DNA from 2 places in the Pseudomonas sp. P1_F7 genome. Region 1 is predicted to be linked to the other one. Evidence: riboswitches for the same ligand, from Rfam matches in the RefSeq annotation. Region 1 holds a riboswitch; the other holds the start of a gene.
What was found. Region 1 has a riboswitch for cobalamin ahead of cobO (cob(I)yrinic acid a,c-diamide adenosyltransferase). Riboswitches for the same ligand answer to the same signal wherever they lie in the genome.
Positions count from the first base shown of each region.

Region 2: another riboswitch for cobalamin. It lies ahead of cobW (cobalamin biosynthesis protein CobW); the one in region 1 lies ahead of cobO (cob(I)yrinic acid a,c-diamide adenosyltransferase).

Region 1 is NZ_JBFUBR010000006.1:62,760-74,350, reverse strand. It holds gene AC1D1M_RS11390 (AI-2E family transporter) at 1-546, shown strand, start outside; gene hda (DnaA regulatory inactivator Hda) at 777-1,481, shown strand; gene AC1D1M_RS11380 (C40 family peptidase) at 1,705-2,337, shown strand; gene AC1D1M_RS11375 (C40 family peptidase) at 2,503-3,039, shown strand; gene AC1D1M_RS11370 (class I SAM-dependent methyltransferase) at 3,058-3,720, shown strand; gene AC1D1M_RS11365 (PQQ-dependent sugar dehydrogenase) at 3,751-5,064, opposite strand; gene AC1D1M_RS11360 (hypothetical protein) at 5,131-5,715, opposite strand; cobalamin riboswitch at 5,869-6,101, shown strand; gene cobO (cob(I)yrinic acid a,c-diamide adenosyltransferase) at 6,184-6,795, shown strand; gene AC1D1M_RS11350 (cobyrinate a,c-diamide synthase) at 6,792-8,129, shown strand; gene bluB (5,6-dimethylbenzimidazole synthase) at 8,126-8,776, shown strand; gene cbiB (adenosylcobinamide-phosphate synthase CbiB) at 8,773-9,681, shown strand; gene cobD (threonine-phosphate decarboxylase CobD) at 9,674-10,666, shown strand; gene AC1D1M_RS11330 (cobyric acid synthase) at 10,663-11,591, shown strand, end outside.
Region 2 is NZ_JBFUBR010000001.1:273,543-285,133, forward strand. It holds gene cobN (cobaltochelatase subunit CobN) at 1-2,447, opposite strand, end outside; gene cobW (cobalamin biosynthesis protein CobW) at 2,451-3,521, opposite strand; cobalamin riboswitch at 3,624-3,836, opposite strand; cobalamin riboswitch at 4,017-4,242, shown strand; gene AC1D1M_RS01145 (CbtB domain-containing protein) at 4,365-4,556, shown strand; gene AC1D1M_RS01150 (CbtA family protein) at 4,568-5,275, shown strand; gene AC1D1M_RS01155 (cobalamin biosynthesis protein) at 5,272-5,685, shown strand; gene cobM (precorrin-4 C(11)-methyltransferase) at 5,770-6,516, shown strand; gene nfuA (Fe-S biogenesis protein NfuA) at 6,588-7,172, opposite strand; gene AC1D1M_RS01170 (fatty acid cis/trans isomerase) at 7,389-9,686, opposite strand; gene metH (methionine synthase) at 9,844-11,591, shown strand, end outside.

The sequences.
Region 1 (11,591 bases):
GCCAAGGTCCGGGGCCTTCTGCCCCGTGATCGTGAAGCGCGCGCGGTATCGCTGGCAGGTGAATGCCATGAAGTGCTCGGAGCGTTCGTGCGCGGACAGTTGCTGGTAATGGTGGCCTTGGGTGTGATCTACGCGGCAGGCCTGATGCTCGTCGGGTTGGAATTGGGCTTGCTGATTGGCCTGATTGCCGGTTTGGCAGCGATCGTGCCATACATGGGGTTTATCATCGGCATTGGCGCGGCGCTGCTTGCGGGGCTGTTCCAGTTCGGTGGTGATCTTTACCCGATGCTCGGCATTGTCGCGGTGTTCATGGTCGGCCAGGCGCTGGAGGGTATGGTGCTGACGCCGTTGCTGGTCGGTGACCGGATTGGCCTGCACCCGGTGGCGGTGATTTTCTCGATTCTGGCCGGTGGTGAGCTGTTTGGCTTTACCGGTGTGCTACTGGCATTGCCGGTCGCGGCGGTGATCATGGTGCTGGTGCGCCATGTGCATGATTTGTATAAGGATTCTGAAATCTACGGGAGCGTCGACGAGCCTGAGTGTTAAGGGGCGTCGATGGGTGATGGCGGGTTGCCCGGGTTCGTGCCGGGTCGACCGGCTTGCATCGCGCAACTGTCACATGCACCGCCAAAGAAACTGTCACAAATCCGGTGCATTAACGCAAACCTTTGATTTTGCTTGTGGTCTGTCGCATTGTGCGGCCCGGCTCACGGGTATAAACTTCGCAAACTTTACATAGAGGCCACTAACGGTTCCTTTGGAACTGTTCAGTCAGCATGAAACCGATTCAGCTGCCCCTAGGTGTGCGTCTGCGTGACGACGCCACCTTTATCAACTACTACCCAGGCGCCAATGCCGCTGCACTCGGCTATGTCGAGCGGCTGTGCGAAGCCGACGCCGGCTGGACCGAAAGCCTGATCTACCTTTGGGGCAAGGACGGGGTAGGGCGTACGCACCTGTTGCAGGCCGCCTGCCTACGCTTTGAGCAATTGGGCGAGCCGGCGGTGTACCTGCCGTTGGCCGAACTGCTCGATCGCGGCATTGAAATCCTCGACAACCTGGAACAGTACGAACTGGTCTGCCTGGATGATTTGCAAGTGGTTGCCGGGCGAGCGGACTGGGAAGAGGCGCTGTTCCATCTGTTCAATCGCTTGCGCGACAGCGGCCGTCGGTTACTGATTGCCGCGTCGACATCCCCTCGTGAGTTGCCGGTGAAGCTGGCGGATCTCAAATCCCGCCTGACCCTGGCCTTGATCTTTCAGATGCGCCCGCTGTCCGATGAGGACAAATTGCGCGCCCTGCAATTGCGCGCATCCCGTCGCGGGCTACACCTGACCGACGAAGTCGGGCATTTTATTTTGACTCGCGGTACCCGCAGCATGAGTGCGCTGTTCGAGCTGCTCGAGCGTCTCGATCAGGCCTCCCTCCAGGCTCAGCGAAAGCTGACAATCCCGTTTTTGAAAGAAACCCTCGGCTGGTAAGCCAGCTGAAACCGGGGCTTTTAGTGGGATTCGGCATACTTCATGCGTCAGAAAGCCCGCTTTCCTGCACGGTTGCAGGCTGCGTGTATGTTTAAAATGGGCTTAAGCGCTTAGATGTAAACGAGAAACGGATAAGTCACAAAAAGATCGATTGAATTTGCAAATGAGGAAGATAGCGGGCATAGTCTCGGCTTCTTTACAACTTTCAGCCACGGTCGTGCCCATGCTAAATCGCTTCGCACCCCTCGTGCCTCTCGCACTCGTTACCCTGTTGTTCGGTTGCGCTGCCCACACCCCGGTGTCCCAGCAAGCCTCGCAACAACAGATTCAAAACTCCGTTACTGCCCAGTCTTCCGCTCTCTTTCAGGAAGAGCTGGCTACCGAAAAAGAACTCGCAGACTTCGCTGGCGGCAAGTCCTACCAGCTTCCGGTCCTGGCCGACAGCATCCTCGAACGTGGCATGTCCCTGATCGGTACCCGTTACCGTTTCGGCGGTACTTCTGAAGCCGGCTTCGATTGCAGTGGTTTCATCGGTTACCTGTTCCGCGAAGAAGCGGGCATGAACCTGCCACGCTCCACCCGCGAAATGATCAACGTGGACGCTCCGCTGGTCTCGCGCAGCAAGCTTGAGCCTGGCGACCTGCTGTTCTTCGCAACCAACGGCCGTCGCGGTCGTGTCAGTCACGCCGGGATCTACCTGGGTGACAACCAGTTCATTCACTCCAGCAGCCGCCGTAGCGGTGGTGTGCGGATCGATAGCCTGGGTGACAGCTACTGGAACAAGACCTTCATCGAAGCCAAGCGCGCCCTGGCGATGGCACCTAACGCGTCGCCAATCGTCACGGCACGTAAGTAAGCGGACAATTTGTAAGGCGAACTTAAAGTCTTACTTGAAGTTTGTCGCGTAGCCGCTAAAATCTTGATCTACGAATGATGGCAAACCGCCTGCGTCCCACGCAGGCGGTTTTCTTTTCTGCGCTCCCCGCAGAAAAAGCCGCAGCCAGATCAGGATGCTCTGCTTATGACGACGTCGGCCCGCCTCGCAATCATGTTCTTCGCAGCGCTGCTCAGTGCCTGCGCCAGCCGCACACCGCCACCAGCGCCGGTGGTTCGCGCTCCCATCGTATTTGGCTCCTCACAAGCTTTTTCGCCCGAGGCTGAAGACGTGCTGTTTCGCGCGCTTGGCCTGGTGGGTACACCTTATCGCTGGGGTGGCAACACGCCGGATTCCGGGTTTGATTGCAGCGGTTTGATCGCTTACGTGTACCGCGATGTCGCCGGCATTGCCTTGCCGCGCACCACTCGCGAGATGATCTCCATGCAAGCGGCGAATGTGGGCAAGGAAGGTCTGCAAACCGGTGACCTGATTTTCTTCGCCACCAATGGCGGCTCCCAGGTCAGTCATGCCGGCATCTACGTGGGAGAAGGGCGCTTCGTCCACGCGCCGGCCACCGGCGGCACCGTGAAGCTCGACAGCTTGTCCAAGGCCTATTGGCAAAAGGCTTATCTGAGCGCAAAACGTGTTCTGCAGCCTGAACATTTGGCGCGCAATCCGTAACTTCCGGAGCTGCTGGTCATGACTGCTCGCACGCTTAATCTTGACGACGCCCTGTACCAATACCTGCTCGATGTTTCTCTGCGTGAAACGCCATTGCTCAAGCGCTTGCGCGATGAGACCCAGGCGCTGCCGATGGCGCGTTGGCAGGTGGCGCCGGAACAGGGGCAGTTTCTCACTTTGCTGGTGAAACTGACCGGGGCCAGGCGCTTGCTCGAAGTCGGCACTTTCACCGGTTACAGCGCCCTCTGCATGGCGTCGGCATTACCGGCGGACGGTTCGCTGATTTGCTGTGATATCCCCGGCGACTACAACGCCATCGCGCGGCGGTACTGGCAGGAAGCGGGGCTCGCCGGGCGGATTGACCTGCGACTGGCTCCGGCACTGGAAACCCTCGCCGAGCTTGAGCGACAAGGGCAGGGCGAGCAGTTCGACCTGGTGTTCATCGATGCCGACAAGGCCAACTACCCGGCTTATCTGGAACACGCCCTGGGATTGCTGCGGGTCGGTGGGCTGGCGGTGTTCGATAACACCTTGTGGAGCGGGCGCGTGCTTGAGACCAGTCCCGAGAGCGCAGACACCCGGGCGATCCAGGCACTCAACCTGGCGTTGAAGGACGATGTGCGGGTGGATCTGTCGTTGTTGCCGTTGGGTGATGGGCTCACACTCTGTCGCAAACGCTGAACCCTGTGGGAATATGTTGGCAGTTAGAGTTTATTTTACTGCCGAAACCCGCCACACCTTGTTCCCCACATCATCGGCCACCAACAAGTCACCCTGCCGGTCGATCACCACGCCCACCGGGCGGCCCATGGCTTGTTCCTTGTCGTTGAGAAAACCTGTGAGCACTTCAACGGGCTTTCCGACAGGTTTGCCTGCGCTGAACGGTACGAAAATCACTTTGTAGCCACTGTGGGGGTTGCGGTTCCATGAGCCGTGCTGCCCGATGAATGCCCCTTGGGTGAAGGGCGGCGGCAGCTTGCTGTTTTCGGCGAAGGTCAGGCCCAGTGATGCCGTGTGCGGGCCGACGGCGTAGTCCGGGGCGATAGCCTTGGCCACCAGGTTCGGGTTTTGCGGCTCGACGCGAATATCGACATGCTGGCCGAAGTAACTGTACGGCCAGCCATAGAATGCGCCGTCCTTCACCGAAGTGATGTAGTCCGGTACCAGGTCACTGCCGATTTCATCCCGTTCGTTGACCGCGGTCCACAGCGCGCCACTGTGCGGTTCCCAGGCCATGCCGTTGGGGTTGCGCAGGCCGGAGGCGAAGATCCGCTGTTGGCCGGTGGCGCGATCCACTTCCCAGATCGCCGCGCGACCTTCTTCCTTGTCCATGCCGTTTTCGGCGACGTTGCTGTTGGAACCCACGGAGACGTAGAGCTTGCTGCCGTCCTTGCTGGCGATGACGTTTTTGGTCCAGTGGTGGTTCAGCGGGCCGCCCGGCAGGTCGACCACTTTCACTGGCGGTGACTTGATCTGTGTATCGCCACTTTCATAGTGGAAGCGCAGCAGGCGATCAGTATCGGCCACATACAGGTCATTGCCGACCAGGGTCATGCCGAAGGGCGAATTGAGGTTTTGCAGAAACACCGTGCGGGTTTCCGCGACGCCGTCGTGGTCCTTGTCGCGCAGCAAGGTGATGCGGTTGGCGCTGGGCACCCTGGCTCCGGCACGGCCCATGACTTTCTTCATCACCCAGCCGCGAATGCCTTTACCGTCTTCGGGTTTGGGTGGCGCGGCGGTTTCCGCCACCAGTACGTCGCCATTGGGCAGCACATAAAGCCAGCGCGGGTGATCCAGGTCTTCGGCAAAAGCGGCCACTTGAGTGCCCGTGGCGGCGACGGGTTTCGCACCCTGCGGCCAGCCGATGGCCGGGGCGATGTTCACGGTCGGAACCAGTGTCTTGTTCGGTTCTGGTAGCTGAGGTGACGGGCCGGTGCCGTCGGAGACTTGCAGGCGGGAGGTCTCGCCACAAGCGGCGAGCCCTCCGCAGAGCGCGATAACGAGAACGAGCGGGGGAGTGCGCATGCTGGTCTTCCCTATAAATGCCTTGTTCTAATCATAGAGAAGGGTTGTCGTCCGATGGTTCAACCCTCAGCCACGTGCTTCCTTGAACAGCACCGCAATACCAGGGTGATAGTTGCCGGCTTCGTTGCGCAACTTGCGATAGGCGTAGGGGAAATACCAGGCGACCGCGCAGGTGTGTTCCTTTTGCAGGTCGTCGACCATGTCCTGGAGTTCCTCCGGCGTGGCGCCGTGCTGGGCTTTTTGCGGGGCGACGAACAGGCAGCCGATTTTCAGGTCGCTGGCATGGCTCACGCGCTTCGCGTCGCTGGCGATATCGAGCAGGGCCTGGGTCAGGTTGAGGCTGTTGACCCGTGGCCAGCGCTGGCTGGTCTGGATGTAGGCGCGGGTTTCGGGCGAGGCGAGGAACAGGTCGGCGCGACTGTTGCGTTCCCCCTCTTCGGTCTGTTTGCGGGTTGGCGTCTGTTGCAGCGTGACCATCTCGGCCATCCAGGCGGCGGCAGACAGCAGTCCGATATTGGCCTTTTCGTCGTGCCAGTACGGTGTGTCGCCATCACCGCGGACGGCGTTGTAACGGTCGATGCATTCGAACCAGCGCTCGAGCACCGGGCGCAGGAATTCCAGCTTTGGATTGCTGATGATCATGCCTTGCATGGGCTCATCCTTGTTGTTGTGTTGTGAGGTTGTGGCTCTTTGATATCATTGCTGGGAGCGTGGCACAAGATTGACGTCAGTTTATTGATTGATGGCAGTTATTCGGTCGATGGCCTCCCGGCTTTAATTGACGCTCCACCCCCAACCCTCTAACCTTCGCGGCTTGTTTCAGGTGCTCTGTGGCTTGTGTCGACAGAGTGAAACAGGGAAGCCGGTGAGTGAGTCCTTCTGTTGGTCGGAGGCCCGCAATTCCGGCGCTGCCCCCGCAACGGTAAATGAGTGAAAACTGTGTGTGATGCCACTGTGTCGAATCGATGCGGGAAGGCGCACAGTCTGGCCCTGCGCCACTCATGAGCCCGGAGACCGGCCTGATTCATCCAGCGGCATCACGGTGGGCGATGCCAGGCTTTTTGCCTTCTATTCTTGTGCCTGCCCGCCGTTATTCCTGCCTCAACGGAGAGCTCCCCCATGACTGATACCCCCGATCGTGACGAACGCCACCTGGCGCGCATGCAGCGCAAAAAAGCCGTGATCGACGAGCGCATCGCCAATTCCCCGAACGAGTGTGGCCTGCTGCTGGTGCTGACCGGCAATGGCAAGGGCAAGAGCAGTTCGGCCTTCGGCATGCTCGCCCGCGCCATGGGGCACGGCATGCAGTGCGGCGTGGTGCAGTTCATCAAGGGCCGCAACAGCACGGGCGAAGAGCTGTTCTTCCGGCGCTTTCCCGAGCAGGTGCGTTTTCATGTGATGGGCGAAGGCTTTACCTGGGAAACCCAGGACCGCCAGCGCGACATCGCCGCCGCCGAAGCCGCCTGGGCGGTGTCGCGGGAATTGTTGCGCGATCCGTCCATCGGTCTGGTGGTACTGGATGAGCTGAACATCGCCCTCAAGCACGGCTACCTCGATCTCGATCAGGTGCTCAGCGACTTGCAGGCCCGGCCACCGATGCAACACGTGGTGGTCACCGGTCGTGCCGCGAAGCCGGAAATGATCGAGATGGCTGACACCGTCACCGAAATGGGCGTGATCAAACACGCCTTTCAGGCCGGGATCAAAGCGCAGAAAGGCGTCGAATTGTGAGTCAGCCTCGGCACTGTCCGGCGGTACTGATTGCCGCGCCGGCTTCCGGCCAGGGCAAGACCACCGTCACCGCGGCGCTGGCCCGATTGCATCGCAATCAGGGGCGCAAGGTCCGTGTGTTCAAGTGCGGCCCCGACTTTCTCGATCCGATGATCCTCGAACGCGCCAGCGGTGCGCCGGTGTATCAGCTGGACATGTGGATGGTCGGTGAGCAGGAGAGTCGCCGGTTGCTGTGGGAAGCCGCCGCTGAAGCCGACCTGATCCTGATCGAAGGCGTCATGGGGTTGTTCGACGGTACGCCGTCGAGCGCCGATCTGGCGCGGCATTTCGGTGTGCCGGTGCTGGGTGTGATCGATGGCACCGCCATGGCCCAGACCTTCGGCGCATTGGCCCTGGGGCTGGCGCGTTATCAGCCGGACTTGCCGTTCGCCGGCGTACTGGCCAATCGTGTCGGCACGCTGCGCCACGCGCAACTGCTCGAAGGCAGCCTGACTGAAGGTTTGCGCTGGTACGGCGCGCTGTCCCGGGAAACCGGGATCGAATTGCCGAGCCGGCACCTGGGGCTGGTACAGGCCAGTGAGTTGAACGATCTCGACCTGCGTCTCGATGCGGCAGCCGATGCCCTGGCCAGCAGTTGCGAGGTCGCGCTGCCTCCGGCGGTCGAGTTCGCCGCCCCTGATGTCATCGCAGCCGAACCGCTGCTGGCCGGTGTGCGCATTGCCGTCGCCCGCGATGAAGCTTTTGCGTTCACCTACGGTGCGAGCCTGGATTTGCTGCGGGCGATGGGCGCCGAGTTGTCGTTCTTCTCGCCGATCCGCGACCGTGCGTTGCCGGAGGCCGACAGCCTGTATCTGCCGGGTGGTTACCCGGAGCTGCACCATGTCGCGCTGGCGCAAAACACCGCGATGCTCGACGCGATCCGCGCCCACCACCGGGCAGGCAAACCGTTGCTCGCCGAGTGTGGCGGCATGCTGTATCTGCTCGATTCCCTGACCGATGTCGAGGGCACTCGCGCCGAACTGGTTGGCTTGCTGGCCGGGGATGCGGTCATGCAAAAGCGTCTGGCAGCGCTGGCATTGCAAGCGGTGGAACTGCCGGAAGGTTCGCTGCGCGGGCACACCTATCACCATTCGCTGACCACCACTGAACTGGCGCCGATTGCCCGAGGCGTGAGCCCGAATGGCGGGCGCGGAGCGGAGGCGGTTTACCGTGAAGGGCGAATGACCGCCTCGTATGTGCACTTTTATTTTCCGTCGAACCCCTCGGCGATTGCCGCGTTGTTTGCGCCGGACCAAAACCCTGTGGGAGCGAGCCTGCTCGCGAAGCGGCCATGACGGACAACGCATTCTCCGAAGCCGAACGCGCAGCGGTCTATCGCGCCATCGCCGAACGCCGCGACATGCGCCACTTCAGTGGCGGCACCGTCGAGCCCGAATTGCTGCGGCGCCTGCTCGAGGCCGCACATCAGGCACCGAGTGTCGGCCTGATGCAGCCTTGGCGCTTCATCCGCATCAGTGTTCGCGCCTTGCGTGGGCAAATCCAGGCCCTGGTGGAAGAAGAACGCGTCCGCACCGCCGAAGCCCTCGGCGAGCGTAGCGATGAATTCATGAAGCTCAAGGTGGAAGGCATCAGCGATTGCGCCGAGGTACTGGTCGCCGCACTGATGGACGACCGCGAGCAGCATATTTTCGGCCGCCGCACCATACCGGAAATGGACATGGCCTCATTGTCCTGTGCCATCCAGAACCTGTGGCTGGCGTCCCGCGCCGAAGGGCTGGGCATGGGCTGGGTGTCGCTGTTCGAACCCCAGGCACTGGCGGACCTGTTGAGGCTGCCACCGGGAGCCAAACCTCTGGCGGTGTTGTGCCTGGGGCCGGTCAAGGAGTTCTACCCGGCGCCGATGCTGGTGCTCGAAGGCTGGGCGCAGGCGCGTCCGCTACATGAATTGCTGTATGAAAATTATTGGGGAGTGAGTCAATGAGTGTGGCGTTGTTGAGTGTCGCCGCGGTTGCGCTGGATGCGCTGCTGGGTGAACCCAAACGCTGGCATCCGCTGGTGGCGTTCGGCCGTTTTGCCGAACGCATCGAGCAACGATTCAACGGCGGTGGTCGCGGCTGGCGCAGCCATGGCGTCACCGCGTGGGTGATCGCCGTGTTGCCGCTGGTGCTGTTGATCACGGCATTCTCCTGGGCGCCTTATGTCGGCTGGATCGTCGAGATTCTCGCGCTCTATTGCGCCCTCGGCATGCGCAGCCTCGGTGAGCACGTCACGCCTGTGGCCAAGGCCTTGCGCAGCGATGATCTTGATGAAGCACGTAAACGCGTGAGTTATCTGGTCAGCCGTAAAACCAGTGATCTGGATAAAACCGAAGTCGCCCGCGCCGCTACCGAGTCGGTACTGGAAAACGGCAGCGATGCGGTATTCGCGGCGTTGTTCTGGTTTGCCGTGGCGGGCGCGCCGGGCGTGGTGCTCTACCGCCTGAGCAATACGCTGGATGCGATGTGGGGCTATCGCAATGAGCGCTTCGAACGGTTCGGCTGGGCGGCAGCGAAGGTCGACGATGTGCTCAATTACATTCCTGCGCGCCTGGTGGCACTGACTTACGCGCTGCTGGGCAAAACCCGGCTGGCGTTGAAATGCTGGCGTACCCAGGGCCCGACCTGGGACAGCCCGAACGCCGGCCCGGTGATGGCGGCAGGGGCGGGTGCCCTTGGCGTCGAATTGGGCGGGGCGGCGATTTATCACGGCGAACTGCATCAGCGTCCGCAGTTGGGCGAAGGTGTGTCGGCGGATGCCGACTCCATTGACCGGGGCTGGCAACTGGTCCAGCGCGGGGTATGGTTATGGCTGCTGATTCTCTGCCTGGGGGCCGAATTTTATGCTTGAGCACGGTGGGCGATTGCGTAAGGCCGCGCTCGAATACGGCATAGATGAAGCTGACTGGCTGGATCTGTCCACGGGCCTCGCGCCCTGGCCGTTCCCGGTGCCGGATATTCCGCTGCGGGCCTGGGCCCGTTTGCCGGAGGCGGACGACGGTCTGGAGCAAGCCGCCTGTGATTACTACGGCGCCTTGCAGGCATTGCCGGTGGCCGGCTCGCAAATGGCGATTCAACTGCTGCCGCGATTGCGTCGGGCGGGCAAGGTCGGCGTGCTGTCGCCGTGTTATGCCGAGCACGCCGAAGCATGGCGTCGCAACGGCTACATCGTGCGTGAAGTGCTGGAGCAGGAAGTCGACTTCTTTATCGACAGTTTCGACGTGCTGGTGGTGGTCAATCCGAATAACCCCACAGGCCTGAGCCTGACGCCCAGTCGCCTGCTCGACTGGCACGCGCGACTGGCCCAGCGCGGTGGCTGGCTGGTGGTGGACGAAGCGTTCATGGATAACACCCCGCAACTGAGCCTGGCGCCGTTTGCCCATCAAGTCGGGTTGATCGTCTTGCGCTCCTTCGGCAAGTTTTTTGGCCTGGCCGGTGTGCGCCTGGGTTTTGTGCTGGCCGAGCGCAAGTTGCTCAAGTTGCTCGCTGAACAAGTGGGGCCGTGGGCTGTGAGCGGGGCAACCCGGGTAGTGGGCCAGGCCTGCCTGCGCGATACAGCGGGGCAGACGCGGCAGCGGGTGCGCGCCGAAGAAGCCAGCGAGCGCCTGGCGTCGTTGCTGGAGCAACACGGCTTCGAGCCCCAGGGCGGCTGTGCGCTGTTCCAGTGGCTGATCACCGAGCGCGCCGAAGAACTGCATGAGTTCATGGCCCGGTGCGGCATTCTCCTGCGGTTGTTCACGCACAACAGCAGCCTGCGATTCGGCTTGCCCGGTGACGAAATCGCCTGGGTACGACTGGCGCAGGCGTTCGACGATTTCGCCAAGGAAAACCAATGACCACGCTGATGGTGCAGGGCACCACATCGGATGCCGGTAAAAGCACGCTGGTGACTGCGTTGTGCCGTTGGGCCACGCGCCAGGGCGTCAGGGTGGTGCCGTTCAAGCCGCAGAACATGGCACTCAACAGTGCGGTGACCGCCGACGGCGGCGAGATTGGCCGTGCCCAAGCGGTACAGGCGCAGGCCGCGCACCTTGAACCGCACACCGACATGAATCCGGTGTTGCTCAAGCCCAACAGTGACACCGGTGCCCAGGTGATCATCCATGGCCGCGCCGTCACCACCATGAATGCCGTCGCCTATCACGACTACAAAACCATCGCCATGCAAGCAGTGCTGGCCTCCCACGAGCGCTTGAGCGCGGCGTACCCGCTGGTGATGGTCGAAGGCGCAGGCTCGCCGGCGGAAATCAATCTGCGCGCCGGCGACATCGCCAATATGGGCTTCGCCGAAGCGGTGGATTGCCCGGTGGTGCTGATCGCCGATATCAATCGCGGCGGAGTATTTGCCCATCTGGTGGGCACCCTCGAACTGCTGTCGCCGAGCGAGCAGGCACGGGTGAAAGGCTTCGTCATCAATCGTTTTCGTGGCGACATCGCGTTGCTGCAACCCGGTCTCGACTGGCTCGAAGAGCGCACCGGCAAACCGGTGATCGGCGTGCTGCCGTACGTGATGGACCTGCACCTGGAGGCCGAGGACGGCATCGATCAGCGTCAGACCGACAAGGCTGAGCAAGTGCTGAGAGTGCTGGTGCCGGTGCTGCCGCGCATCAGCAATCACACCGATTTCGATCCGCTGCGCCTGCATCCGCAAGTGGACCTGCAATTCATCGGCCCCGGCCAGGCGATTCCGCCTGCCGACCTGATCATTCTTCCTGGCTCGAAAAGTGTGCGCAGCGACCTCGCGTACCTGCGGGCCAGCGG
Region 2 (11,591 bases), on a different contig from region 1:
GATGGTGTGTCAGCCACATTGATGTCAACTGACACACCATCGCGAGCAGGCTCGCTCCTACAGGGGCTATTCAATGCATCCGAAATCAACTGCGCGGCAAACAGCTCCAGGCGCTCGCGGGTATCCCCCGCTGTGCGCCAAGACTCGTCGCAGATAAGCAAAAGAGGCTCGGGACGCGGCCCGGTCCAAGGCTCGGCCAGCGCACAATCCAGTGGATCGAAGCCCAACGCGAAGGCCTTGGCCAGTGCCCGCAGCAGACTCGATTGCGCACCCCGGCCATCGCCCCTTGGTATTCGCAACAAGGCCAGCAAGGTGTCGATACGCAAACGCCCGGTGGGCGATTCGCCGAACACATGCAGGCCGTCGCGGATCTGCGACTCTTTCAAATCGCACAGGTAAGTGTCGAGTCGCGGCAACCAGATCGCTGCATCGGCATCGCTGTCGAGTTGTTCGTCCAGTTGCAGTTCACGGTCGATGTGCGTGTCGCGCACCAGTTGCAGGATGTCGCGCTGCAACTCTCGGGCGCGACGCGGATCGAGCAACTGCGCTTCGTAATACTCGTCGGCCAACAGTTCGAGATTGCGCAGCGGGCCATAGGTTTCAGCGCGGGTCAGCGGTGGCATCAGGTGATCGATGATCACCGCCTGGGTGCGCCGCTTGGCCTGGGCGCCCTCGCCCGGGTCGTTGACGATGAACGGATAGATGTTCGGCAACGGACCGAGCAGTGCATCCGGCCAGCAGTTTTCCGACAACCCCACTCCCTTGCCCGGCAGCCATTCGAGGTTGCCGTGCTTGCCGACGTGGATCACGCCGTGGGCGCCATAGGTGTGGCGCAGCCAGAAGTAAAACGCCAGGTAGCCGTGGGGCGGCACCAGGTCCGGGTCGTGATACACCGCGCTCGGGTCGACCTGATAACCCCGCGCCGGTTGAATGCCGACGAAGGTCAGGCCAAAACGCAGGCCGGCGATCATCATCCTTCCGCTGCGACACATCGGGTCATTTTCCGGCGCGCCCCAACGTTCGAGCACTGCTGCGCGGTTGGCTTCGGGCAGAGCATTGAACATCGCCAGATAATCATCCATCCCCAGGCTTTGCTGGCACGGACGCAGGTCGAGCGTGTCGAGATCGTTGCTGACGCCGCCCAGCAACTGCTGGATCAGCGCGGTGCCGCTGTCCGGCAATTCAGCCGGCAACGGATAACCTTCGGCATGCAGCGCCCGCAGGATATTCAGCGCCGCGGCCGGGGTATCGAGACCGACACCGTTGCCGATGCGACCGTCGCGGGTCGGGTAATTGGCGAGAATCAAGGCAATGCGTTTATCCGCATTGGGCACCCGCGCCAGATCGACCCAGCGCCGCGCCAGTTCGGCAACGAAATCCATGCGCTCCGGTTGTGGCCGGTAGCAGACTACATCCGACTGACTGCGCTCACTGCGCCACGCCAGATCCTTGAAACTGATCGGGCGGCTGATGATGCGCCCGTCCAGTTCCGGCAAGGCTATGTGCATCGCGAGGTCACGGGGGCCAAGCCCCTGTTCGCTGGCACGCCAACCGGGTTCGTTGTCTTGGGCGCAAATCGCCTGGATCACCGGAATGTTGCGGCGGAACGGCCGCAGATGCGGTGCTTCGGGACTGGACTGGGCGAAGCCGGTGGTGTTCAGAATCACCGAGACGCTGGCCTCGTCGAACCAGTCCTCGACCACGCAAAGGCAGCCGGGCTCTTTCAGGCTGGCCAGCGCAATCGGCAACGGATTCAACCCCGCCGCCTGCAAACGCTGGCAAAAAACATCAATGAAAGCGGTATTCGCTGCCTGCAAATGCGAGCGGTAAAACAACACCGCCGCCACCGGTTGATCGGCGTGCCACTCGGTTTGCCAGTCGCTCAGTGCAGCGGAGTGTTTGTGCGGATGGTAAATCGCCGTGCGCGGCAGGGTTTGCGGCTCGTCCCAGCTGTAATCACGCGCCAGCCAGCGGTTGGCCAGACAGCGGAAAAAATCCAGGGCGTTGCCCATGCCGCCCTGACGCAGAAACTGCCAGAGCCGATCACGATCCTCGGCACCGACGGTGCTCAAGTCACTGAGCTCCGGGTCCGGGCGATCATCGCCCGGCACCAGAATCACCTGCACGCCGCGCTGCGACAGCTCGACCAGGCGCTCGATGCCGTAACGCCAATAGGCGATGCCGCCATGCAGCGAAATCAGGATCACCCTGGCATGACGCAGCACTTCATCGACGTACAAATCGACCGAGGCATGGTTCTGCACCTGCATCGGGTTGGCCAGGCGTACGCTCGGGTAATCGTCGGGTAGCTTCTGCGCCGCTTCGGCGAGCAGTGCCAGGCTAGAGTCGCCGCTGCACAGGATCACCAGCTCGGCGGGGGTTTGTCCAAGGTCGGCAATGTTGTCATCCGACACGAAACCGCCGGGCTGGGTCCTGAGCAGGTGCATGGCTTACACGCTGAGCGCGGCGCGCAATTGCGCTTCGAGAACAGTGGCGTCCAGTTCCTGGCCGATCAGCACCAGGCGGGTTACGCGTGCTTCTTCGGCGCCCCACTGGCGGTCGAAGTGCTTGTCAAAACGCGTGCCCACGCCCTGGATCAGCAGGCGCATCGGTTTGTTCGGGATCGCCGCAAAACCCTTGACCCGCAGGATGCCGTGCTGGACCACCAGTTGGGTCAGCGCGTCCAGCAGCAGGCTTTCGTCGGCTTGCGGCAATTCGATTGAGATCGAATCGAAGGCGTCGTGATCGTGGTCATCATGATCGTCGTCGCCATCGTGATGATGGTCATGGTGGCTGTGACGGCTGTCGATGTGTTCTTCGGAGCCGGCACCCAGGCCGATCAGCACGTCCAGCGGCAGGCGACCGCTGCTGGCTTCGATGATTTTCACCGCTGGCGGCAATTCCTCGGCGACTTCCAGGCGCACGCGGGCCAGGTCCGCCGGGTTGATCAGGTCGGCTTTGTTGAGGATCACCAGGTCAGCGCTGGCCAATTGGTCGGCGAACAGTTCGTGCAGCGGCGATTCATGGTCCAGGTTCGGGTCGAGTTTGCGCTGGGCGTCGACCTGGTCGGGAAACGCGGCGAAGGTGCCGGCGGCCACGGCCGGGCTGTCGACCACGGTGATCACCGCATCCACCGTGCAGGCACTGCGGATTTCCGGCCACTGGAAGGCCTGCACCAGCGGCTTGGGCAGCGCCAGACCGGACGTTTCGATGAGAATGTGATCGAGATCGCCGCGACGGGCCACCAATTCGCGCATCACCGGAAAGAATTCTTCCTGAACCGTGCAGCACAGGCAGCCGTTGGCCAGCTCATAGACACGGCCGTTGGCTTCTTCTTCGGTGCAACCGATGGAGCACTGCTTGAGGATTTCGCCATCGATGCCCAATTCACCGAATTCATTGACGATCACCGCGATGCGGCGCCCCTGGGCGTTGTCGAGCATGTGGCGCAGCAGCGTGGTTTTGCCCGAGCCGAGAAAGCCGGTGACGATGGTGACAGGGAGTTTGGCCAGTGTTTTCATCGGATGCCCTATGGCTTAGGTGGCGGGCATACGGGACGACAACCGGCGACGCGGGCGCGCGTGCCTGAAGAGTTCGCCACCGGATCACCCCGCCCGGTTGTAGTGAGAATCTGTGACGAGGCAGGTCTCCTGGCTGACGGTGTGCCGGCCTTGAGCCTGGCATTCGCTGCGCCTTCCCGCCGGCCTCATGGATTGAGTCAGCAGTGGCGTGGCAACGAACATCACCGTTCACAGTTGCGGGGGCAGCCGCGGCATCGACCGCGTTCCCTTCTTAGCTTCGACAAACGCCGAAGAACCTCGAAAGCGCAAGGCTACGCATGGTGGGAAGACCGGTCAATCACTGTAGGAGCTGCCGAAGGCTGCGATCCTTTGATTTTGCTTTTAAAAACAAGATCAAAAGATCGCAGCCTTCGGCAGCTCCTACAAAGAGCCGGGCATCATTCAGCTTCAAGTGAGAACCCTTGCCAATTGACGCCCAGCCCCCGGCCATGCTCTCCTACACGCCTTGTTACGGGTGCCCTTCACAGGGTGAAACGGGAAACCGGTGAATCATGTGCTTTACTCTTAAGCCATGTCAGTCCGGTGCTGCCCCCGCAACGGTAAGCGAGCGAAGCGTCAGATCCACTGTGCCAATACGGTATGGGAAGGTGATGTTTTCAGGTTCAGGCGCAAGCCTTTACCCCTCGTGAGCCCGGAGACCGGCCCGCAACACAAAGTGACGAGTACGATCACTGAACCAACAAACCCGCGGTGGGCGGGCGCTGTTTGAACCTCTGCGCGCATGGTCGTGCGGGGGTTTGCATGCGCTCTTATTCCCCCGCTGACAGACCAGAGGGAAACGCCATGTCGATCATCAGCAGCGCCGAACACACAGCCGCGAGCACCACCTCAACCCTGACCCAACGTCTGACCGCCGCCGTCTGCGCGTCGATCCTGGGTGCGTGCCTGGTGTATTTCGCCGGTTTCTCGCACATCGAAGCGGTGCACAATGCCGCCCACGATACCCGCCACAGCTCCGCGTTCCCGTGCCATTGAGAGCGGTCGACATGATCAAGCGTATTGCGCAAACCGCAGGTTTCACCGGGCTGCTTGCCGCCCTGTTGCTGACCCTGCTGCAAAGCTTCTGGGTCGCTCCGCTGATTTTGCAGGCCGAAACCTACGAAAAAGCCGAACCGGCTGCCGTTGAAATGCATGAACACGCCGACGGTGCCATGGCTGCCCACACCCACGATGCCGAAGCCTGGGAGCCGGAAGACGGCTGGCAGCGCGTGCTGTCGACCACCGGCGGCAACCTGGTGGTAGCGGTCGGTTTCGCCCTGATGCTGGCCGGCCTGTACACCTTGCGTGCGCCGACCAAAACCTCCCAGGGCCTGCTCTGGGGCCTGGCCGGTTACGCGACGTTCGTGCTCGCGCCGACCCTCGGCCTGCCACCTGAATTGCCCGGCACTGCCGCCGCCGATCTGGCACAACGGCAACAGTGGTGGATCGGTACCGCCGCCTCCACCGCCGCGGGTATCGCGCTGATCGTATTCAGCCGTCACTGGCTGATGAAAGTCCTCGGTGCGGCGATCCTCGCCGTTCCCCATGTGATTGGCGCACCGCAACCGGAAGTGCATTCGATGCTCGCTCCGGAAGCACTGGAAGCCCAGTTCAAAATCGCTTCGCAACTGACCAACGTGGCGTTCTGGCTGGCCCTGGGCCTGATCAGCGCCTGGTTGTTCCGTCGCAAAAGCGATGGCCAATACCACGCATGACTGACGTCAGCACTGCGCCGACCCTGGTGGTCGGCCTGGGCTGCCAGCGGGGCTGCCCCGTCAGCACGTTGCTGGCGCTGCTCGATCAGGCGTTGGAGGCACACCAGATTGCTCGTCATGAAATCAAGGCGCTGGCCAGCATCGATTCTAAGCGCGACGAACCTGCGCTGATCGAACTGGCTCAGCAGCTTGGCCTGGAATTGATGTATTTCAGCAGTGAACAACTGGCCCCTTATGAACCGCAACTCAGTCATCAATCGCAAATAGCGTTTGAACGCACCGGTTGCTACGGCGTGGCGGAAAGCGCCGCACTGGCCCTGGCGGAACAACTGGCCCAGGCCCCGGCAAAACTGCTGATTCCACGGCAAAAATACGCCCAGGCAACACTGGCATTGGCCGGCGCGGCATAAAAACCCCGATAATCCCCACCGTTGATCATGAACATTCTTCATCTGAAGCCCTGTTCAGCCCCTTTTTTCCCACAGGAACCGACGATGACCGTCTACTTCATTGGCGCAGGTCCCGGCGACCCCGAACTGATTACCGTCAAGGGCCAGCGGCTGATTCGCAACTGTCCGGTGATCATTTATGCCGGCTCCCTGGTGCCTGCCGCCGTACTGGAAGGTCATTGTGCCGAGCAGGTAGTCAACAGCGCCGAACTGCACCTGGAACAGATCATCGACCTGATCAAGACCGCCCACGCCAAAGGTCAGGATGTTGCCCGGGTGCACTCCGGAGATCCGAGCCTGTATGGCGCCATTGGCGAGCAGATTCGCTATCTGCGTGAGCTGAACATTCCGTTCGAAATCATCCCCGGCGTGACTGCCACAGCCGCGTGTGCCGCGCTTTTGGGCGCAGAACTGACGCTGCCGGACGTTTCACAGAGCGTGATCCTGACTCGCTACGCCGACAAAACCGCCATGCCGCCCGGAGAGGAATTCTCCAGCCTGGCACAGCACGGCGCGACCATGGCGATTCATTTGGGGGTCAATCACCTGGCGAAGATCGTTGAAGAACTGCTGCCGCATTACGGCGCCGATTGCCCAATTGCGGTGGTTCACCGCGCGAGCTGGCCGGATCAGGATTGGGTGGTGGGAACGCTTGAGGATATTGCCGGGAAAGTTGAAGCCAAGGGCTTTCGCCGTACGGCGTTGATTCTGGTGGGTCGGGTGCTGGGCAGCGATCATTTCAGTGAATCATCGCTGTATCGCGCGGGGCATGCACATCTCTATCGCCCTTAAAATCTTTTATGCTTCACCCATAAAAAAACGGCGCTCACGGGGCGCCGTTTTTTCGTTTCGCAGCGAACACCTTAGTAGTAGGCGTTTTCTTTCTGCGTGTGGTCGGTCACGTCGCGAACGCCCTTGAGCTCGGGAATACGCTCGAGCAAGGTGCGTTCGATGCCTTCCTTCAGCGTCACGTCAGCCTGGCCGCAGCCCTGGCAACCACCGCCGAACTGCAGGACGGCAATGCCGTCTTCGACCACGTCGATCAGGCTGACCTGACCGCCGTGGCTGGCCAGCCCCGGGTTGATCTCGGTTTGCAGGTAGTAGTTGATGCGCTCGTTGACCGGGCTGTCAGCGTTGACCATCGGTACTTTGGCGTTTGGCGCCTTGATGGTCAGCTGGCCGCCCATGCGGTCGGTGGCGTAGTCGACAACTGCATCGTCCAGGAAGGCTTCGCTGAAGTGGTCGATGTACGCGGTGAAGCTTTTCAGCCCCAGCGCGGTGTCTTCGGGTTTTTCTTCGCCCGGCTTGCAGTAGGCAATGCAGGTTTCGGCGTACTGGGTGCCAGGCTGGGTGATGAAGACGCGGATGCCGATGCCCGGGGTGTTCTGCTTGGAGAGCAGATCAGCCAGATAATCGTGGGCGGCGTCAGTGATGGTAATAGCGGTCATGGAAACTCCTCGCAGGCTTGGGCGCAGTTTACGCCAATCAACGCGCCGGACAAAGTCCTAGTATTTTTGTCGGGAAAGATTTCGATATTCCCCTGATTTTCTGTAGGAGCGAGCTTGCTCGCGATGGTCGCCAACGATAACGCGCACTCCCGGGTTTGCGCGGCGCACTTGAGAGCATCGCGAGCAAGCTCGCTCCTACAGGGGATCGGCGATTATTCAAAGGTTCTCGTAGCGATTCATGTCCAGCACGCCCTCTTCCACCGGATCGGTTTCGTGGATGTAGCGGCTCAGGTCATGGAAATAAGGCCAGAATTGCGGATGACTGCGCCGTATTCCCCAACGTTCGACGATTTTTTCGAAACTGTCGGTGTCCTTCGCGCTTTCCATCGCATCCACAAACGCCGGCACTTGCCCGGCCGGAATGCTGAACATGAAGTTCGGGTAGCTACTGAGCACGCCCGGGAAAATCGTCAGAGTGTCGAGCCCTGGCTGATAGCGCAGCGATTCGCCGAGCAGGAACGCCACATTGCTGTGGGCTCGATTGCGCAGCAGACTGTAGACCTCACGCTTGCCGCTGCTGGTTTCGATACGTAGCAGGGTCGCTTCCGGCAGCTGATCAATCACTTTCAACCCGGCCGCCGGACGCGAGGTCATTCGGCTTAGCGTCTGTTCGGCACTTTGCAGGTCCGGATCGATGTTCGGCCGCGAACAGTAAGCGCCGTCGCAGCGGTTGATCGGGTCGGGTCTGGCATTGAGATCGCCATAACGGGCCAGCAACTGCATGGCAAAGTCGCGCTTGGGATCCTGCGGATTCAGCTTCAGCGCGGTCGGTTTGTCGTTGTCGATGGACTCGTAGTCCAGCCACATTTTGAATTTGCCACTGTTCTGATACCAGTCGTCGAGGTAGCCATCCCGGGAGTCGGCGGGCATCAGGCGCAGGAAGTTCTGCTCGGCACCATTGCGAATCAGATCAAAATACAGGCGCGTCTGGGCCTGGTGGGACACGTTGCCGAACACGTCGAAGTTCACTGCCAGTTGATAGTAGGTGCGCTCCAGCAGCGGATAGTCGAACAGCCATATCGTTTGCGGCACGTCGCCGATCAGGCCTTTGGTCACCGAAGCACTGTCGAAATGGCGGAAGATGCTCAGCAGCGCATTGTCATTGCCGGCCCACAGGGCCGACCAGCTCGGCGCCGGCTGGTCGGCGTAGCTGTCCCGGCGCAAGGCTTCGTATTCATTTCGCTTGTCGCGGTAGTCGTGCCACAGGCTGAGGACGCTGCCGACATCATCGTTCTGCCCCGGCATCGCCAGCAGCGGCGTAGCCTGCCCGCGATAGTTCGGATCGGTGACATAGAGATCGTGCTCGGGCGCCTGGAACAGCGCCCAGAAATTATCGCGGATCACGTCCGTGGCGATCTGTCCGCGGCACACCGGGCCGCGGATAAAGGTGCGCACAAAGTACTCGGCGTTATCGAGCATGAACTGATAGCGCGCCTGGGCCGGAATCGCTTCGAAGGTGGCAAACGGGTTGGCCCGGCTCTGTGGCCCATAGCCCGGCAACGCGTCGACCTGCCAGTTGCCGCTGTAGAACAGGCTCTTGACCCGCGCCAGCTTCGTCGAACTCAGCGGATAAGTGATGTGGGTCTTGTGCACGATCACGCCCTGCACCGGCCACAAGCGATAGTAGAACTGCGTGCCCGGATCATCGTTCGGACGACGGGTGTTGATCAGGTCAATCGGCTGGCCGGTCGGGGTGCGCGAACGCACCCACTGGAAGAAATGCCCAGGCTCGCCGTCCTTGAAGTAGAGATGGGCGAGGAACCAGTGCTCGTACAGCCAGCGCCCCACCAGGCTTTCCCGGGCGCCCGGCGAATTGAGCAGGTTTTCCCACTGGAGCACTTGCTGGGCTTCATTAGCGCTGGGGGCCAGGCCCTGCTGATCGATGGGTGCTCCGGCCGCCAGCCAGCGTTGCAGCGTCTGGTACTGCTGGTCGGTCAGACCGGTCACTGCCAGCGGCATGCCCTCCTTCGGATGCTTGGCGGCATAGCCGTCGAACTCCCCGGGCATGGCACACATGTTTTCCCGGTTCAGCCCCAGGACGATGTCTTCAGGCAATTTGGCATTGGGTTGCAACGGGGTGTTGTGGCCCAGTTCCAGCATCCGCGCCATCAATGCGGCCTGGCTGCCCTGGGCATCGAGCACTGAATAGAAGCCTTTTTGCTGCCAGGCCTGTTTGCCGGAGGCGTCATAGAACAGTCGGGTCGGCGCAACGGCCTGGCGGCGGTCACCGTCGTAGACCGGGATTTTCGTCGCGCCCCGTGCCGCGCCCTCGCCGCTGCCCAGGTTGAGCTGACAGGCGGCGTCGTTGCAGGCGTGGCAGGCCACGCACTTTTCAGTGAAGATCGGTTGAATGTCGCGGCTGTATGAAATGGCAGAGGAAATCGCCGGACTTTGCGCCAGAGCGCCCCAGCTTAAAAACAGCAGTAATGTGCTGATGACGAAGCGATACGACATGTCCCTGGTCCTGAATCCTGAAAAAAACGCCGCGATTCTACCGGTCTGTCATCCCTCCCAACATGAACGATATTCATGCAAAACCGAGTCATGCTCTAAAAGCGCACAGGTTTGCTATCATCCCGGCCCTTCGTCATGGTCTTACCGAGTAGTCCAAATGTCCGATCGCAGCGTTCGCCTTCAAGCTCTCAAGCACGCCCTCAAAGAGCGCATCCTGATTCTCGATGGCGGTATGGGCACGATGATCCAGAGCTACAAGCTCGAAGAGCAGGATTACCGTGGCAAACGCTTCGCTGATTGGCCAAGCGATGTCAAAGGCAACAACGACCTGTTGGTACTGACTCGCCCGGACGTGATTGGCGGCATTGAAAAAGCCTACCTGGACGCCGGCGCCGACATTCTGGAAACCAACACCTTCAACGCCACCCAGATTTCCCTGGCTGACTATGGCATGCAGGGCCTGGCGTACGAGTTAAACGTAGAAGGCGCACGCCTGGCGCGCAAGGTCGCTGACGCCAAGACCCTGGAAACCCCGGACCGACCACGCTTCGTCGCCGGCGTGCTCGGTCCTACAAGTCGCACCTGCTCGTTGTCCCCGGACGTGAACAACCCCGGCTACCGCAACGTGACCTTCGATGAGCTGGTGGAAAACTACACCGAGTCCACCAAAGGCCTGATCGAAGGCGGCGCCGACCTGATCCTGATCGAAACCATTTTCGACACCCTGAACGCCAAGGCCGCGATCTTCGCCGTACAAGGCGTGTTCGAAGAACTGGGCATCGAACTGCCGATCATGATTTCCGGCACCATCACCGATGCCTCGGGCCGTACCCTGTCGGGCCAGACCACCGAAGCGTTCTGGAACTCCGTGGCCCACGCCAAGCCGATTTCCGTCGGCCTGAACTGCGCCCTCGGCGCCCGCGAATTGCGCCCGTACCTCGAAGAGCTGTCGAACAAGGCCAACACCCACGTTTCCGCGCACCCGAACGCCGGCCTGCCGAACGAATTCGGCGAGTACGACGAACTGCCATCGGAAACCGCCAAGGTCATCGAAGAATTCGCCCAGAGCGGCTTCCTCAACATCGTCGGCGGCTGCTGCGGCACCACGCCGGGCCACATCGAGGCCATCGCCAAGGCCGTGGCCGGTTATGCGCCGCGCGAGATTCCGGACATCCCGAAGGCTTGCCGCCTCTCGGGCCTTGAGCCGTTCACCATCGATCGCAACTCGCTGTTCGTCAACGTCGGCGAGCGGACCAACATCACTGGCTCCGCCAAATTCGCCCGCCTGATCCGTGAAGACAACTACACCGAAGCCCTGGAAGTCGCCCTGCAGCAGGTCGAAGCCGGCGCCCAGGTGATCGACATCAACATGGACGAAGGGATGCTCGATTCGAAGAAGGCCATGGTGACCTTCCTCAATCTGATTGCCGGCGAACCGGACATCTCTCGCGTACCGATCATGATCGACTCCTCCAAGTGGGAAGTGATCGAAGCCGGCCTCAAGTGCATCCAGGGCAAGGGCATCGTCAACTCGATCAGCATGAAAGAAGGCGTCGAGCAGTTCATCCATCACGCCAAACTGTGCAAGCGCTACGGCGCCGCCGTGGTAGTGATGGCTTTCGACGAAGCCGGCCAGGCCGACACCGAAGCGCGCAAGAAGGAAATCTGCAAACGTTCCTACGACATTCTGGTCAACGAAGTGGACTTCCCGCCGGAAGACATCATCTTCGATCCGAACATCTTTGCCGTCGCCACCGGTATCGAAGAACACAACAACTACGCCGTCGATTTCATCAATGCCTGTGCCTACATCCGTGACGAACTGCCGTATGCGCTGACCTCCGGTGGCGTGTCCAACGTGTCGTTCTCGTTCCGTGGCAACAACCCGGTGCGCGAGGCGATTCA